Regions from separate parts of the Streptomyces sp. NBC_00203 genome, predicted to be linked through region 2. Evidence: riboswitches for the same ligand, from Rfam matches in the RefSeq annotation. Region 2 holds a riboswitch; the other holds the start of a gene.
What was found. Region 2 has a riboswitch for cyclic di-AMP ahead of OG975_RS22780 (M23 family metallopeptidase). Riboswitches for the same ligand answer to the same signal wherever they lie in the genome.
Positions count from the first base shown of each region.

Region 1: linked by a shared signal. The riboswitch ahead of OG975_RS41875 (peptidoglycan DD-metalloendopeptidase family protein) and the one ahead of OG975_RS22780 (M23 family metallopeptidase) in region 2 are both predicted to bind cyclic di-AMP.

Region 1 covers NZ_CP108126.1:9,454,735-9,462,473, forward strand. The annotation lists gene OG975_RS41855 (helix-turn-helix domain-containing protein) at 1-370, shown strand, start outside; gene OG975_RS41860 (DUF6126 family protein) at 403-519, shown strand; gene OG975_RS41865 (tyrosine-protein phosphatase) at 556-1,353, opposite strand; gene OG975_RS41870 (alpha-galactosidase) at 1,535-3,604, shown strand; cyclic di-AMP (ydaO/yuaA leader) riboswitch at 3,907-4,063, shown strand; gene OG975_RS41875 (peptidoglycan DD-metalloendopeptidase family protein) at 4,068-4,970, shown strand; gene OG975_RS41880 (Tat pathway signal sequence domain protein) at 5,268-7,739, shown strand, end outside.
Region 2 covers NZ_CP108126.1:5,076,103-5,083,841, reverse strand. The annotation lists gene OG975_RS22785 (PP2C family protein-serine/threonine phosphatase) at 1-827, shown strand, start outside; cyclic di-AMP (ydaO/yuaA leader) riboswitch at 1,061-1,218, shown strand; gene OG975_RS22780 (M23 family metallopeptidase) at 1,230-2,270, shown strand; gene OG975_RS22775 (aldo/keto reductase) at 2,511-3,455, shown strand; gene OG975_RS22770 (PrsW family intramembrane metalloprotease) at 3,725-5,050, opposite strand; gene trmB (tRNA (guanosine(46)-N7)-methyltransferase TrmB) at 5,114-5,968, opposite strand; gene lhgO (L-2-hydroxyglutarate oxidase) at 6,231-7,466, opposite strand; gene OG975_RS22755 (MFS transporter) at 7,616-7,739, opposite strand, start outside.

The DNA of each region.
Region 1 (7,739 bases), 4.4 Mb from region 2:
CGCCGCCGACATGGACCCGACCTCCGCGGGCGGCTGGACCTACTGGCAGGCGGGCGCGCCCGGTCGCGGTATGCAGGCGCTGCGCGTACACGTTCCCTACGGCTCGCAGGGCGACATCGTGCGCGTCCACCCCGGCGAGGAGTGGCTGTACGTCCTCCAGGGGCGGCTTCGGCTGCGCCTCGGGGACACCGCGCACATGCTCGCGCCGGGCGACAGCGCGCACTTCGACTCGCTCACCCCGCACCGCATCGCCGCCGCCGATCGCGGCGGTGCCGAGCTCCTGTTCGTCCACACCCTGCTGCAGAGCCCCACCGCCGCGCTGTGCCTCGGCCCGGCGACGGGGCACCCGATCTCCGGAGAGACGTCATGACCGAACCCACGAAGCCCGACACCCGGTGGTCCCTGGAGGAGAAGTTCCCGCGCGCCCTGTGGGTGCGACTGATCATCTACGTCGCCGTCGGCCACCTCTTCGCGGCCTTCATCTACCTGCTGTTCACGCTGGGCGCGCACAACCAGTAGATCCGTCTCGGGCAGTGGATCCCCTTCGGCGCCGGCTCAGTCCAGCAGACGCTCGCGCAGCCGCTCCCGCAGTTCCGGGGTGATCCGCAGCGCCCGCTCCAGGTAGGGGTCGACCCCGCCCCAGGTCTCCTCGATCGTCTCGAAGGCCGCCGTCAGGTACTCGGCGCGCGCGTCGAACAGCGGGCTCAGCAGCTCCATGACCTCGGGGGAGTACGCGGAGGCGGAGCTGCCGTTGCGATGCACCTTGTAGCGGCGGTGCTTCGCGTTCGACTCCAGGTAGTCGGCCACGATCGCGTCGCGCTCGACGCCGACGGCGAGGAGCGTCACGGCTATCGACAGGCCCGCGCGGTCCTTGCCCGCCGCACAGTGCATCAGCGCCGGAACGCTCTCCTCGGCCATCGCGTGCAGCACCTGGGAGTGCTCGGCCGTGCGCTCCTTGATGATCGTGCGGTACGAGGTGATCATGCGGTTCGCGGCCTTGCCGTCCGCGAGGATCGAGCGGAGCTGGTCGATCTCGCCGTCGCGGACCATCTTCCAGAACTCGGAGCCGTCGGCCGGGTCGGTCAGCGGAAGATTCATGTTCCGCACGCCCGGCAGCTCGACGTCCGGGCCCTCCAGCTTCTGGTCGGAGGCATTGCGGAAGTCGAAGATCGTGTGCAGGCCCAGGGAGGAGAGGAACGCGGCGTCCTCCTCGGTGGCGTGCGCCAGGTGGCCGCTGCGGAACAGCCGGCCGTGCTTCACCCGCCGGCCGTCCGTGGTGGGCAGGCCGCCCACGTCCCGGAAGTTGCGAACTCCTGCCAGCTCGGGCTCGGTCGACGGGACCTGCTGCGTCACTGGGGCTCCTCCCCTTCGGCCGTCGGCGCTGCTCGGCGTTGCCTGCCGACGGAGGTTGCGCTCTCGACGATACGACATAGGTTCCTGGGGCAATGAGTTGTCCACAGCCGTTGCCTTCAGGGCGCCGAGCCCATGATGATGTTGGGACCTGATCGCACCTGTTTGAATCTGTGGGGGACTGATGATCGAGGTCGGCACGGACGGTCGTACCTGGCTTCTTTCGGGGCCGACGAGCAGCTACGCGCTACAGCTCACCGACGTCGACGAGCTGCTGCATCTGCACTGGGGCCCACGGATCGCGCTCGTCGACGCCGAGGCGTTCGCCGCCCTGCCCGCGCCGCAGTACTGGCCCTTCGAGTCTCCGCTCGACGGGCGCGAGGAGTACCCGGTCGAGGGCGGCCCCCGCTTCGTACGCCCCGCCCTCTCCGTGCGGACGGACGAGCGGCGCGGCACCGAGTGGCGCTTCGAGGAGCACGAGGCGGACGGCGACGAGCTGCGGCTGCGCTTCTCGGACGCCGGGCTCGGCGTCACCCTGCACTACCGGATGCGCGGCGATGTCGTCGAACGCTGGGTGACCCTCGCCAACCAGGGTCCCGCCCTGGAGCTGCTGCGCGCCGACTCCGCGACCTGGACACTGCCCGAGCGCGACGGCTGGCGGCTGTCCCAGCTGCACGGGCGCTGGGCGGCCGAGTCCCGGCTCGTGCGCGCCCCCCTCACCTACGGTGAGAAGGTCATCGGCAGCCGGCGCGGACACACCGGTCACCAGCACCTGCCCTGGGTCGCCCTCGACAGCGAGGCGACCGAGGAGAGCGGCGAGGTGTACGGGTGCGCGCTCGGCTGGTCCGGCTCGTGGCGGATCGCCGTGGCCCAGCTCCCCGACGCGCGCGTGCAGATCTCCGGCGGCGCCGGGTACGACGATTCCGGGCTGCTGCGGCTGGAGCCGGGGGAGTCGTTCACCACCCCCGTTTTCGCCGGACTGCGGAGCGACGGCGGCTTCGGCGGGGCGAGCCGGGCCTGGCACGCCTACCAGCGCGCGTACGTCATCCCGGACGCGGACCAGGACCGGCCGGTGCTGTTCAACTCCTGGGAGGCCACCACCTTCGACATCTCCGAGGACCAGCAGGGGGTGCTGGCGCGGCGGGCCGCGGCGATGGGGGTCGAGCTGTTCGTGGTCGACGACGGCTGGTTCGGGACGCGGACCAGCGATCGCGCCGGGCTCGGCGACTGGACCCCCAACCCGGACCGCTTCCCGGCGGGGCTCAAGCCGCTCGGCGACTACGTGCACGGGCTCGGGATGCAGTTCGGTATCTGGGTCGAGCCGGAGATGGTCAATCCGGACAGCGAGCTGTATCGCGCCCACCCGGACTGGGTGCAGTTCCAGCCAGGGCGAACCAGGACGGAGTACCGCAATCAGCTCGTACTGAACCTCGCCCGCCCGGACGTCCAGGAGTACCTGTGGGGCCAGCTCGACGGCCTGCTCTCCAGTGCGCCGATCGACTATGTGAAGTGGGACTTCAACCGTTGCTTCACGGACGCCGGCTGGCCCGGCGAGCGCTACCCGCAGAAGCTGTGGGTCGAGCACGTGGACGCCCTGTACGCCCTTCTCGACCGGTTGCGGGCCGCGCACCCCGAGGTCGCCTTCGAGTCGTGCTCGGGCGGTGGCGGCCGCATCGACCTCGGCGTCATGGCGCGTACGGACCAGGTGTGGACCTCCGACAACACCGACCCGCTCGACCGGCTCGCCATCCAGCACGGCTTCGGTCAGATCCACCCGGCCCGGATCATGGCCGCCTGGGTCACGGACAGCCCGAACACGCAGCTCAACGGGCGGGTCAGCTCGCTGCGCTTCCGCTTTGTGAGCGCCATGGCCGGGGTGCTCGGCGTCGGCGGAGACCTGGCCGAGTGGAGCGAGGAGGAGCTCGTCGAGGCGCGGGGCTGGGTGGATCTCTACAAGGAGATCCGCCCCGTCGTCCAACGCGGCGACCTCTACCGGTTGCGGCCCCCGGAGGGCGGGCTGAGCGCGGTGCAGTACGTCCACGGCGACGAGACCGTCGTCCTCGCCTGGCTCCAGGCCCAGCGGTACGGCGAGCCGGTCGCCCCGCTGCGGCTTCGCGGGCTCGACCCGACACAAGCGTATGAGTGCCGCGAAACGGGCGAAGTGCACCGGGGTGCGGTGCTGCTGCATCACGGGGTGCGGACGGGGCTGCGCGGGGATCTCGATGCGGCAGTTATCCGGCTGCGTCGCATGTGACTGTTCTGTCCGAATTAACGGCTTCATTCCAACTGGCCCTGGAATAAAGCATCGTGGGTCGAGGTGCGTGAGCAGCGTCATATTCGTGACGATGTGTTGCGACCCCTATTTCGCAACATGCCCGAATTCCCGGGCGGGTTGAGGGGCCGGGAAGATCGTCGATCCACGGAGGGTGACCGGAATTCCGGCGTGGATCAAGAAGGGCGGACGTACAGAAAAGGCACATGGTTGTCGCCGCGCTCTCATCTCGCCTACGTTCGGCCCCAATCCGGACGGACGCCCAATCCTGCCGCCGCCCGGAACCCGCACACTCACCCGTACACGGCAGGAGCGGGGGACCCACAGGTTCCGTGCCTGTTCCGGTCTCCGGAACGGCTAGGGGTACAGCCGCGCAGCAGCACGGCCGGGCATCTCCAGCCCGCACCCGACAGCTCACCCCGCAGGCGCCGGAGAGGAACTCGTCATGCCCGCGAAGGGTAAGCACCGCCGCCCCAAGTCCCAGCGTTTCACCCGCTCGATCGCCGTGGCCGGAACCGGCGGCGCCGCGCTCGCGCTGCCTCTGATGGGGGCCACCGGCGCCCATGCCGCGACCCCGACGGCCACCGTCGCGAAGACCCCCGAGAAGGCCGCCACCGCCGCTCCCGCCGCCGCCAAGAAGGCGGCCGGGACGAAGACCTACGCGGTGAAGGCCGGCGACTACCTCTCCAAGATCGCCGACGAGCAGAACGTCAGCGGCGGCTGGAAGAAGCTCTACTCCGACAACCGCTCGGCCGTCGGCAGCGACCCGTCGCTGATCCACCCCGGTCTGAAGCTGACGATCGGCAAGAAGGCCGCGTCCGGCAGCGCCACCCGGTCGTCCGCCAAGACGACGCCTTCGTCGGCCAAGACGACGACGTCGGCCGCGGACACCGCCACGGCCACCCCGGCCGCCAACACCGCCTCCACCAGCAACAGTTCCGGCTACACCCTGCCGGTCGAGGGCGCCACCGTCGGCACCGGCTACAAGGTGGCGGGCAGCATGTGGTCCAGCGGTTACCACACCGGCGTGGACTTCGTGGTCCCGACCGGCACCACGATCAAGGCCATCGCCGCGGGCACCGTCGTCTCGGCCGGCTGGGGCGGCGCGTACGGCAACCAGGTCGTCATCCAGCACGCCGACGGCCAGTACTCCCAGTACGCCCACATGTCCGCGCTCTCCGTCTCGGCGGGCCAGACCGTGACCGAGGGCCAGCAGATCGGCCTCTCGGGCGCGACCGGCAACGTCACCGGACCGCACCTGCACTTCGAGATCCGCACCACCCCGAACTACGGCTCGGACGTGGACCCGGTCGCGTACCTGCGCTCGCACGGTGTCGCCGTCGGCTGACGCCTTCCCCCCCTGCCGCCCCCCAAGGCGGACCATGTGCCTCCAGGGCACGACTCCCTGCCCCCCAAGGCAGACCACGTGCCCTCCAGGGCACGCCTCCCTGCTCCCCACGGCAGGACTCCCTGCTCCCCAAGGCAGGACAGCAGCCAAAGGCCGGACCCCACGATCCCCGGGGTCCGGCCTTTGGTCTTTCGTGAGCGATTCATGATCGGCACATTGCGGTCCTGTGGCATGCCTGCACGAGGTATCGACAGGCGTGCGACAGTGGCCCCACAGTGATCTCCGCAAGCGCTTTCTATGCCTTCGGAGGTCCCTGTGCCCGGCGTCGACCGACGCACCGTCATCAAGGGCGCCGCAGCCGCGGCCGCCACCACCCCGTTCTCCTGGGCGCTCTCCCGCGGTGCCGCCGCCGCGCCGTCAGCCGGGGGCGACACCGAGTTGCACTGGCTGGAGGGCACGGCGCCCGCCACCCACGCGGGCACCGTCTGGGGTGTGCCCTGGTCCCGTGGCACCCACCAGCCCGACCAGACGTTCCGGCTGGCCACCGCCTCCGGCGACGAGGTGCCCGTGCAGAGCTGGGTCACCGGCCACTGGCCCGACGGCTCGGTGAAGTGGACGGCGCACGCCATCGCGCCGGGCGCGCCCAAGGCCGAGACGTACAAACTCTCCGCGGGTACCCCGGCGGCTCCCTCGCAGCAGCTGAGAGTCACCCGCTCCGGCGGCCGGATCGAGGTGTCGACCGGTGTCATCACGGTGGCCTTCGGCGCGAAGGGCTCCGACACCGTCGTACGCAGTGTCCGACGTGGCGCGGCCGAGATCGCCCGGGACGGACGGCTGGTCGCCCTGCGCCAGGGTTCGCTGCGTGACGGCGTCGCGACGGAGGACTTCACGGGCCGGATCGAGAAGACCGAGGTCGAGCAGGACGGGCCGGTCCGCGCCGTCATCCGGGTCGAGGGCAGGCACCGGCGCGGCGGCCGGGGCTGGCTGCCCTTCGTGCTGCGTTTCTCCTTCCACGCCGGTGCCGAGTCCTTCCGGCTGGTGCACTCCTTCGTCTGGGACGGCGAGCAGGAGCCGGGCAAGGCGGACGGCGACTTCCTGCGAGGCCTCGGTGTCCGCTTCTCCGTGCCGCTGAACGATCAGCCGTACGACCGCCACATCCGCCTCGCCGACTCCGGCGGGGGTCTCTTCAGCGAGGCGGTCCAGGGCGTCACGGGACTGCGCAGGGATCCCGGCGAGGCGGTGCGCACCGCGCAGATCGCCGGCGAGAAGCTGCCCGACACCTCGACCTGGGACACCCGCGTGTCGAGCCGCCTCGCGTACATCCCGCGGTGGGGCGACTTCACGCTCACCCAGCCGACGGCCGACGGCTATGTGATCCGCAAGCGCACCAAGGACGGACACGGCTGGATCCAGGCCGCGGCAGGACGGCGGGCCGGTGGCTTCGGCCATGTCGGCGGCCCGAGCGGCGGACTCTCCTTCGGGCTGCGGGACTTCTGGCAACGGCACCCCACGCAGCTCGACATCAGGGGCGCCGCCACGGACACGGCCGAGGTCACCCTCTGGCTCTACTCGCCCGAGGCGCAACCGCTCGACCTGCGCTTCTACCACGACGGCCTCGGCCAGGACACGTACGAGAAGCAGGCCGAGGGCCTGGAGATCACGTACGAGGACTACGAGCCGGGCTTCGGGACCCCGTACGGGATCGCCCGGACCAGTGAACTGACCTTCTGGGCCCACGAGTCGACCCCGAGCGCGGCGGATCTCGCGGCGCAGGCCGTTGCCGTCGCCACCCCGCCGCTGCTCACCGCCACCCCCGAACGCCTGCACTCCGCCGGGATCTTCGGCGACTGGGCGCCGGTCGACCGCTCGAACGCGGCCCGCGAGGTCATCGAGGACCACCTCGACGACCTCTTCGCCTACTACCGCGACCAGCGGGAGGACCGCCGCTGGTACGGCTTCCTCGACTACGGCGACGTGCAGCACACCTACGACAACGACCGGCACGTCTGGCGCTACGACGTCGGCGGCTTCGCTTGGGACAACTCCGAGCTGGGCACCGACCTGTGGCTCTGGTACCACTTCCTGCGCACCGGCTCCGCCGAGGTGTTCCGCTTCGCGGAGGCCATGACGCGGCACACCGGTGAGGTCGACGTGTACCACCTGGGGAAGTGGGCCGGGCTCGGCACCCGGCACGGGGTGCAGCACTACGCGGACAGTGCCAAGCAGGTCCGTATCTCCACGGCCGCCAACCGCCGCTTCTACTACTTCCTCACGGGCGACGAGCGCACCGGCGACCTGCTGCGCGAACTCGTCGACGTGGAGCTGACGTTCCTGGCGGTCGACCCGCAGCGCAAGGTCCGTGCCGACGGCTACACACCCGGCGACCGGCACGCCCTGTCCGTCGGATTCGGCACCGACTGGGGCGGGTTGTCGGCGGCCTGGCTCACCGAGTGGGAGCGACGCGGCCCGCACGCGGACAAGGCCCGTACGAAACTGGTGAACTCCCTGCGGACGATCGCCGCCCAGCCGGGCGGCTTCTTCACCGGCGCCGGTCTTCTCGACGCAAGCACCGGTAAGTTCGCGGTCACGACGGACAAGGCGGTGAATGTCTCGCATCTGTCCGCCGTCTTCGGACTCGTCGAGACCAACAGCGAGATCGTCTCCCTGCTCGGCGACGACGAGCCCGAATTCGCCGCCGCCTGGCTGGACTACGCGCAGTACTACAACGCCACGAACGCCGAGAAGACCGCGCTGACCGGCTCGACCTGG
Region 2 (7,739 bases):
CCGCCGTCCTGGCCGTGCTCATCAACATCCTCGTCCGCCGCAGCGACGAACGGCTCGCCTCGGTCCGGGAGATCGCCGAGTCCATGCAGCGCGCGGTGCTGCCGGAGCCCGAGGAGCGGATCGGCGGACTGGAGGTCGCGGCGCGGTACGAGGCGGCGCAGGCGGACGCGTTCATCGGCGGCGACCTGTACGCGGTGCAGGACTCCCCGCACGGCGTACGGCTGGTGGTGGGCGACGTACGCGGGAAGGGGATGGGCGCGGTGGCCGCCGTGGCTGTGGTGATCGGGGCGTTCCGGGAGGCGGCCGAGCAGGAGGCGACGCTGGAGGAGGTCGCCTGCCGTCTTGAGCGGGCGCTGGCCCGCGAAGGGACCCGGCGGGACGGGCTGGACGCCTTCGAGGGGTTCACGACGGCCGTACTCGCGGAGATCCCGCACGGCGCGGACGTCGTACGGATCGTCAACCGCGGCCATCCCCCGCCGCTGCTCCTGCACGCGGACGGCACGCTCGTCGCGCTCGCCACCGAGGATCCCGCGCTGCCGCTCGGCATGGGCGAGTTGGGCACCTGGCCCGACCGGGCGATGGCGGCCGGATTCCCGAGGGGAGCCACGTTGCTCCTCCACACCGACGGCCTGTCCGAGTCCCGCGACGACCGCGGGGAGTTCTACGATCCCGCCCCGCGTCTCGTCGGCCGCGCCTTCCCCGGGCCCGACGCCCTGCTGACCGCCCTCGCCGAGGAGGTCCGCCGGCACACGGGCGGCGCCCTGACGGACGACATGGCGCTGCTCGCCGTACGGCGTCCCGGGGAGGCCACTGAGGGGCTTTCTTGATCGTTGTCACGAGGGGTGATCGGGCAGTGCCCCTCCGCATAACAACTGACACACCGTCAACTGAATCGACGTTTATGGAACGTGGTCAACTCGCCCGGTTTACGCCGGTGGTGACCCCAAAGTCCTGGCCAAAAGCGTTAACGATCAGTCCGAACAGCTTGGAATCCGGTACCCGGGTCTATTAACGTTCGATAACGCAGCGCGGTCGTCCCAGCCGTCACAAGAGATGGCTCCGTGCGCACGCGCCGAATCCCGCAAGGGAACCGGGGAACCACCAACTTGGGGTGAATCGAGCGTATTCCGTCGTGGGAACACGACAGGTATACGCGCGTAGGAGACCTTCCTGCTCCGAACCCGTCAGCTAACCCGGTAGGCGAGAAGGAAGGAAAGGAGTGCGCCCACGTGGCGTCCAACCGGCCTGCCCAGCCAACCTCGTTCGCGCCGAACGACACACAGCCCTTCGGCTACGCCTACGGCAACGACGAGGGGCCTTGGGAGGAGTGGAACCCCACTGAGGATTCCGTCCGTCCCGTTCGCGGCCGGCACCGCGTCAGCAAGCAGCGCGGTGGGGGACTCGCCCGCAGCTCCACGGTTCTCGGCGTCGGCGTCATAGCCGCAGTGGGTGCGGGTGGCATGGCCACCGCCGCGCCCGGCAAGCCGCCGGTTTCGATCTCGCTGCCCGACCTGTCGTCGGTCACCGAATCGGCCAAGGCCCTGATATCCGACGGCGGTTCCGCTACGCCCAAGGGCTCTTCCACCCCGCTCACCAGCGCCGGCCTGACCAGCACCGACACCGCGCAGGGCAGCACCGACGCGGGTGAGGCGCTGCGCGCCCGCATCATCCAGCAGGCCGAGTCGCAGCAGGACCAGGTCGACAGCGCGGCCCAGCAGGCCGCCGAGGCCGCCGCCGCGAAGCAGGCCGTCGCGCTCGCCGCCAAGCAGCAGGACGACGCCGAGGCCAAGGCCGCCGCCGCCAAGAAGAAGGCGGACGAGGCAGCCAAGCAGGCCGCCGAGGCCAAGCGTCTCGCCGAGCTCGCCAAGAGCTACTCGCTGCCCACCTCCTCGTACACGCTGACCGGGCGCTTCGGTGACGCCGGCTCCATGTGGTCCTCCGGCTACCACACGGGCCTCGACTTCGCCGCGCCCACCGGCACGCTGATCAAGGCGATCCACAGCGGCACCGTCACCGAGGCGGGCTGGGCGGGCGCGTACGGCTACCGCACGATCCTCACCCTCGACGACGGTACGGAGCTGTGGTTCTGCCACCAGTCGTCGATCAGCGTCAGCGTGGGGCAGAAGGTCGCCACGGGTGACGTCATCGGGCGGGTGGGCGCGACGGGCAATGTCACCGGGCCGCACCTGCACCTGGAGGTCCACCCCGACGGCGCCGCCACCGCGATCGACCCGATGACGTGGCTGCGCAGCAAGGGGCTCAATCCCTGAGGCCGGTTCCGGTTCCGGTTCCTTTTGAGGCCGGCTTCTCTTGAGGCCGGCTTCTTCTGAGGCCGGCTTCTTCTGAGACCAGCTCCTCTTGAGGTCGGCATCTCCTGGGGTCGGCTTCTTTTGAGGCCGGCGTGGTTTCTTCCTGGTCCCCGGCGGTCCTGACGACAACCCCCCGACGTCAGGGCTGCCGGTCCGGTCTGTGTGGAATACAGCCATCCGGTGCGGGCGTTGAAGCTGATCATGACTTCTCTCCGCAAGCTTGGCTCGTCCGACCTCGAGGTCTTCCCGCTCTCCCTCGGCGGCAACGTCTTCGGCTGGACCGCCGACGAGGCGCAGTCCTTCGCCGTGCTCGACGCGTACGCGGCCGCCGGCGGCAACTTCCTCGACACCGCCGACTCGTACTCGTCATGGGGCGAGGGCAACAAGGGCGGCGAGTCCGAGACCATCATCGGCAAGTGGCTCAAGGCGCGCGGGAACCGCTCCGACGTCGTGGTCGCCACCAAGGTCAGCCAGCACCCCGAGTTCCCGGGGCTGTCCGGCGCCAATATCAAGGCCGCGGCCGAGGCGTCCCTGCGCCGCCTGGACACCGACCACATCGACCTCTACTACACGCACTTCGACCAGCCGGAGGTGCTGGTCGAGGAGATCATCGGTGCGCTCGACGAACTTGTGAAGGCCGGCAAGGTGCGCCACATCGCCGCCTCCAACATCTCGCCCGAGCGGCTCCAGGAGTCCCTGGAGTTCTCCGACCGTGAGGGCCTCGCGCGGTACGTCGCCCTCCAGCCGCACTACAACCTCGTCTCGCGCGACACCTACGAGGGCTCGCTCCAGGGGGTTGCCTCCCGCACCGGCCTTGCCGCCGTCCCGTACTTCGCGCTCGCCTCCGGCTTCCTCACCGGCAAGTACCGCCCGGGCGCGACGGTCGACTCGCCTCGCTCCGCGGGCGCGGGCCGCCACCTCGACTCCGAGCGCGGTGTCCGGGTCCTGGCCGCCCTCGACGAGGTCGCCCAGGCCCACGAGGTTCCGGTGGCCACGGTCGCCCTGGCGTGGCTGGCCGCTCAGCCGACGGTCGCGGCGCCGATTGCTTCGGCTCGGACGGTGGAGCAGCTGCCGGCGCTGCTGGGGGTGGCGGACCTGGTCCTGACGGACGGCGACCTCGGGAAGCTGACGGAGGCCTCGGCGTAGCGGCTGCCGGGTTTCTTCGCCCCCGCCGCCCCTACCCGTCCCATCCCTCTGGGGCTCCGCCCCAGACCCCGTAGGCCGGTTCCTTGGCTGGGGGTGGGTGGGGGCTGGTCGCGCAGTTCCCCGCGCCCCTAAGGCGCGGGGCTGCGCCCCGCGATCCCACGCCCGCCCCCAAGTTCTTTAGGGGCGCGGGGAACTGCGCAGTCTTTTAGGGGGGTCTGGGGGCGCAGCCCCCAGGGATGGGACGGGTAGGGGCGGCGGGGGCGAAGAAGCTACGTGCGGTACGGGTTGTACGCGGGAGGTCCGTAGGGCTGGGCGTAGGGCTGGCCGTAGGTGTGCGCGTAGCCGTGTGCGGGCCACGGCGGGGGTACCGGGACCACCGGAGCCGTCGCCCGGGCGGCGTACGCCAGGGCCGGCCGGGCGATGTCCCGGCGGCGCCACAGCTCGTCGAGCAACTCGCGCTCCCGTACGACGAAGTCGGCCCCCGCACGCCCCCGCCGCCCCCGATGACGGAGAAACGCCAACGAGGTCGCGTACGCCTCGTACTCCGCGACCGAGCGCCCCGCGGCCTTCCCGAAGTGATGTCCCGCCCACTCACGGGCGAGCCGCCGCGCCCGCATCGACCCCAGTACGTACGGCTCCGGCGCGGTCAGCCACCCGGCGAGGGCATACGCGGGCAGTTCCGCGCGCACGGTCCGCAGCTCCCGCTGCCGTGTCCAGATGGCCAGCCAGGTCAGCAGCCCGAACGCGGGCACCATGAACGCGGCGTACACCGCGAAGAACCCGTACTCCCCGAAGCTCGACGAGCTGTTCCAGGCGGAGTGCATGCCCATGGCGAGCAGCAGCCCGCCCAGCGGCAGCAGTACGCGGCGCAGATGCCGGCGTTCGGCGGACATGGCCGCGATGCCGAAGCCGATGCCGGTCAGCACGGTGAACAGCGGGTGCGCGAAAGGTGACATCACCACGCGGACGAAGAAGGTCGCGGCGGTGACGGACGCCAGCCCGCGCTCGCCGCTGAGCTGGTCGGTGCCGAAGGCGGTGCCGAGGTAGAGGATGTTCTCGGTGAACGCGAAGCCGGTGGCGGTGACCCCGGCTATGACGACACCGTCGACGATCCCGGTGAAGTCCCGTCTGCGGAAGAGGAAGACCAGCAGCACGGCGGCGGCCTTCGCGGACTCCTCCACGATCGGCGCTATCACGGTCGCACCGAGGGTATCGGCGCTGGACGGGTCCGCGGTCGCCGTCGCTATCCATCTGGTCGCGAAGCTGTTGGCGACGATCGCTATCAACGCGGCCGCGCAGGCGCCCCAGGCGAAGGCGAAGAGCAGGTTCCGCCAGGGCCCGGGCTCGACCCGGTCCAGCCACCGGAAGGCGGCGACGAGCAGCGGCACGGGGAACACGGCGAGGCCGAGGCCCACCAGAAAGCCCTCGGTGCCGGTCTGTTCGCGGACGAGGGCCAGGATCACGAGCCCCGATATCGCGAGGAGTGTGATCAGCGCGCCGTAGCGCACAGGCTTCCGCTGCCACCAGTGCGCGTGCCGCAGCGCACCGCCGGCGGGACCGCTGGGGTGCGTCGGGTACGGGGGACACGTGGCCACGGCATTGACCCTAACGAGACAGGGGCACAGCCCGCGACGGCGCCTGGTGCCGTGTGCGGGGCTTCAGTCGCCGCTGGACTGCTGGTCCGGGTGGTGTACGAGGTGCTGTACGCGCCGGAACAGGAGGTCGTTCACCACATGACCCTTGTCCAGTCCCTGGCCCTCGAAACGGGTCAGCGGCCGGAAGTCGGGACGTGGCGCGTAACCGCCGTCGGGCTGGGTGTTCTCGAAGTCCGGGTGCGCGCTCAGCACTTCGAGCATCTGTTCGGCGTACGGCTCCCAGTCGGTCGCGCAGTGCACGAGGGCGCCCGGTCTGAGGCGGGTCGCGACGAGGCTGAGGAACTCCGGCTGGATCAGCCGCCGCTTGTGGTGCCGCTTCTTGGGCCAGGGGTCGGGGAAGTACACGCGCAGGCCGTTCAGGGACTCCGGCGGGAGCATCTCCCTGAGCAGGATGATCGCGTCGCCGTTGCCGACCCGGATGTTGGACAGTCCGTTCCGGTCGGCGAGATTCAGCAGATTGCCCTGACCCGGGGTGTGCACGTCCACCGCGAGGATTCCGGTCTCCGGGTCCTCGGCCGCCATCTGCGCGGTGGCCTCGCCCATGCCGAAGCCGATCTCCAGCACGACGGGGAGGTCGGACCCGAACAGTTCCGCGAGATCGATCGTGCGCTGCCCGTCGATGTCCAGACCCCACTTGGGCCACAGCCGCTGCAACGCGTCCGCCTGCCCGGTCGTCACCCGGCTCCGCCGCGGCTGAAAACTCCGGATCCGCCGCTCGAAGTGCGACCCCGCGGGGTCGGCCTTCGGCCCGTCCGGGAAACGGGGCTCGCCCTTGGCGCGGGCGTGATGCAGCGAGCCGTCGGGGGTGGGGGCGGCGGCGGGTGCGGGTTCTTCGGGGAAGTGAAGGGAGTCAGACACAGTGGGATCGATTTTACGGGGCGGAGAGGGCATGTTCTTCGCCCCCGCCGCCCCTACCCGTCCCATCCCCCAGGGGCTCCGCCCCTTCGACCCCGTGGGTTGTGTTTCGCCTGCGGGCGGATGGGGGCTGGCCTAAAAGATTGCGCAGTTCCCCGCGCCCCTTTTAGGGGCGCGGGGAACTGCGCAATCTTTAGCGGGGGTCTGGGGGCGGAGCCCCTGGAGGATGGGACGGGTAGGGGCGGCGGGGGCGAGAACTACCCCCTCACGCCGCCGCCAACGTAGCCAGTGCCCTCCGTGCGACCTCTCTCCCGATCGGCAGCGAAGCCGTAGCCGCAGGGGAGGGAGCGTTCAGTACGTGCACGGTCCGGGGGCCCTCCCGGATCAGGAAGTCGTCCACCAGGGTCCCGTCGCGCAGGACGGCCTGGGCCCGCACCCCGGCAGGCGCGGGGACAAGGTCGTCCGGGGTCACCGCGGGCAGCAACCGCCGCACCGCATCGGTGAACGCCGGCTTCGACAGTGAACGCCGCAGCTCCCCGGCCCCGTACCGCCAGTGCCGCCGGGCTATCCGCCAGGAACCGGGCCAGGCCAGGGTCGCGCCCAGCTCCCGGGGCCGGACGACACCCCACCCGTACCCCTCCCGGGCGAGCGCGGGCACCGCGTTCGGCCCGATGTGGACGTGTCCGTCGATGCCCCGGGTGAGGTGCACCCCGAGGAAGGGGAAGGCCGGGTCGGGCACGGGATAGACCAGTCCGTGCACCAGCTCGGGCCGCGCCAGCGTGTAGTACTCGCCGCGGAAGGGCACGATCCGCATGCCGGGGTCGTCCCCGGCGAGCCGGGCGATCTCGTCGCAGTGCAGCCCCGCGCAGTTGACCAGCACGCGCGCGCGGACGACCGCCCCGTCGGCCGTACGGACGGCGGCGCCGACGCCGGGGCGCTGGTCGACGCGGACGACAGCCGCCCCGTACCGGATCTCGGCCCCGGAGGACTCGGCGAGCTGCCGGGCCACCGCGACGAAGTCGCAGATCCCCGTGGTGCCGACGTGGATGGCGGCGAGGCCGCGCACCTCCGGCTCGTACTCCGCTATCTGGGCCGGGCCAAGCTCCCGTACCGGAATGCCGTTCTCCCGGCCGCGCTGGACCAGTCCGTGCAGCCGGGGCAGCTCCGCCTTGTCCGTGGCGACGATCAGCTTGCCGGTGACGGCATGTGCGATGCCGTACTCCGCGCAGAACTTGACCATCTCGGCGGCGCCCCGCACCGCGTACCGCGCCTTCAGGGAGTCCGGGCGGTAGTAGATCCCGCTGTGGATCACCCCGCTGTTGCGCCCCGTCTGGTGCCGGGCGGGACCCTGCTCCTTCTCCAGCACCGTCACCCGGGTGCCCGGCGCCGCGCGCGTGATCGCATACGCCGTCGACAGGCCGACGATCCCGCCGCCGATCACCAGCACATCGCAGTCGTACACGCTCGGCACCTGCTCCACCTCCCGGCTTCGATAGTGCACTGCGCCACTGACAATGCCTTCAAACCCGGCGGAGGCGGGCCGCGCCCCCAAAGGGGCGCGGGGAACTGCGCGACCAGCCACAGACCACCCGCAGCCCCGAAACCACAGGAACCCGGCAGATGCGAGGGACCCTGCCCCAAGCGGAGCGCCTACGCCGGGGCCATGAGCAGCGGCCGTGCGCGCTCCCGCAGTTCCGCCACGCGCGGCTCGTCGCCGTACGGCTCCAGCCGGTGCAGGAGATCCTTCACGTACTCGGTGGTGCGCGCGGAGGAG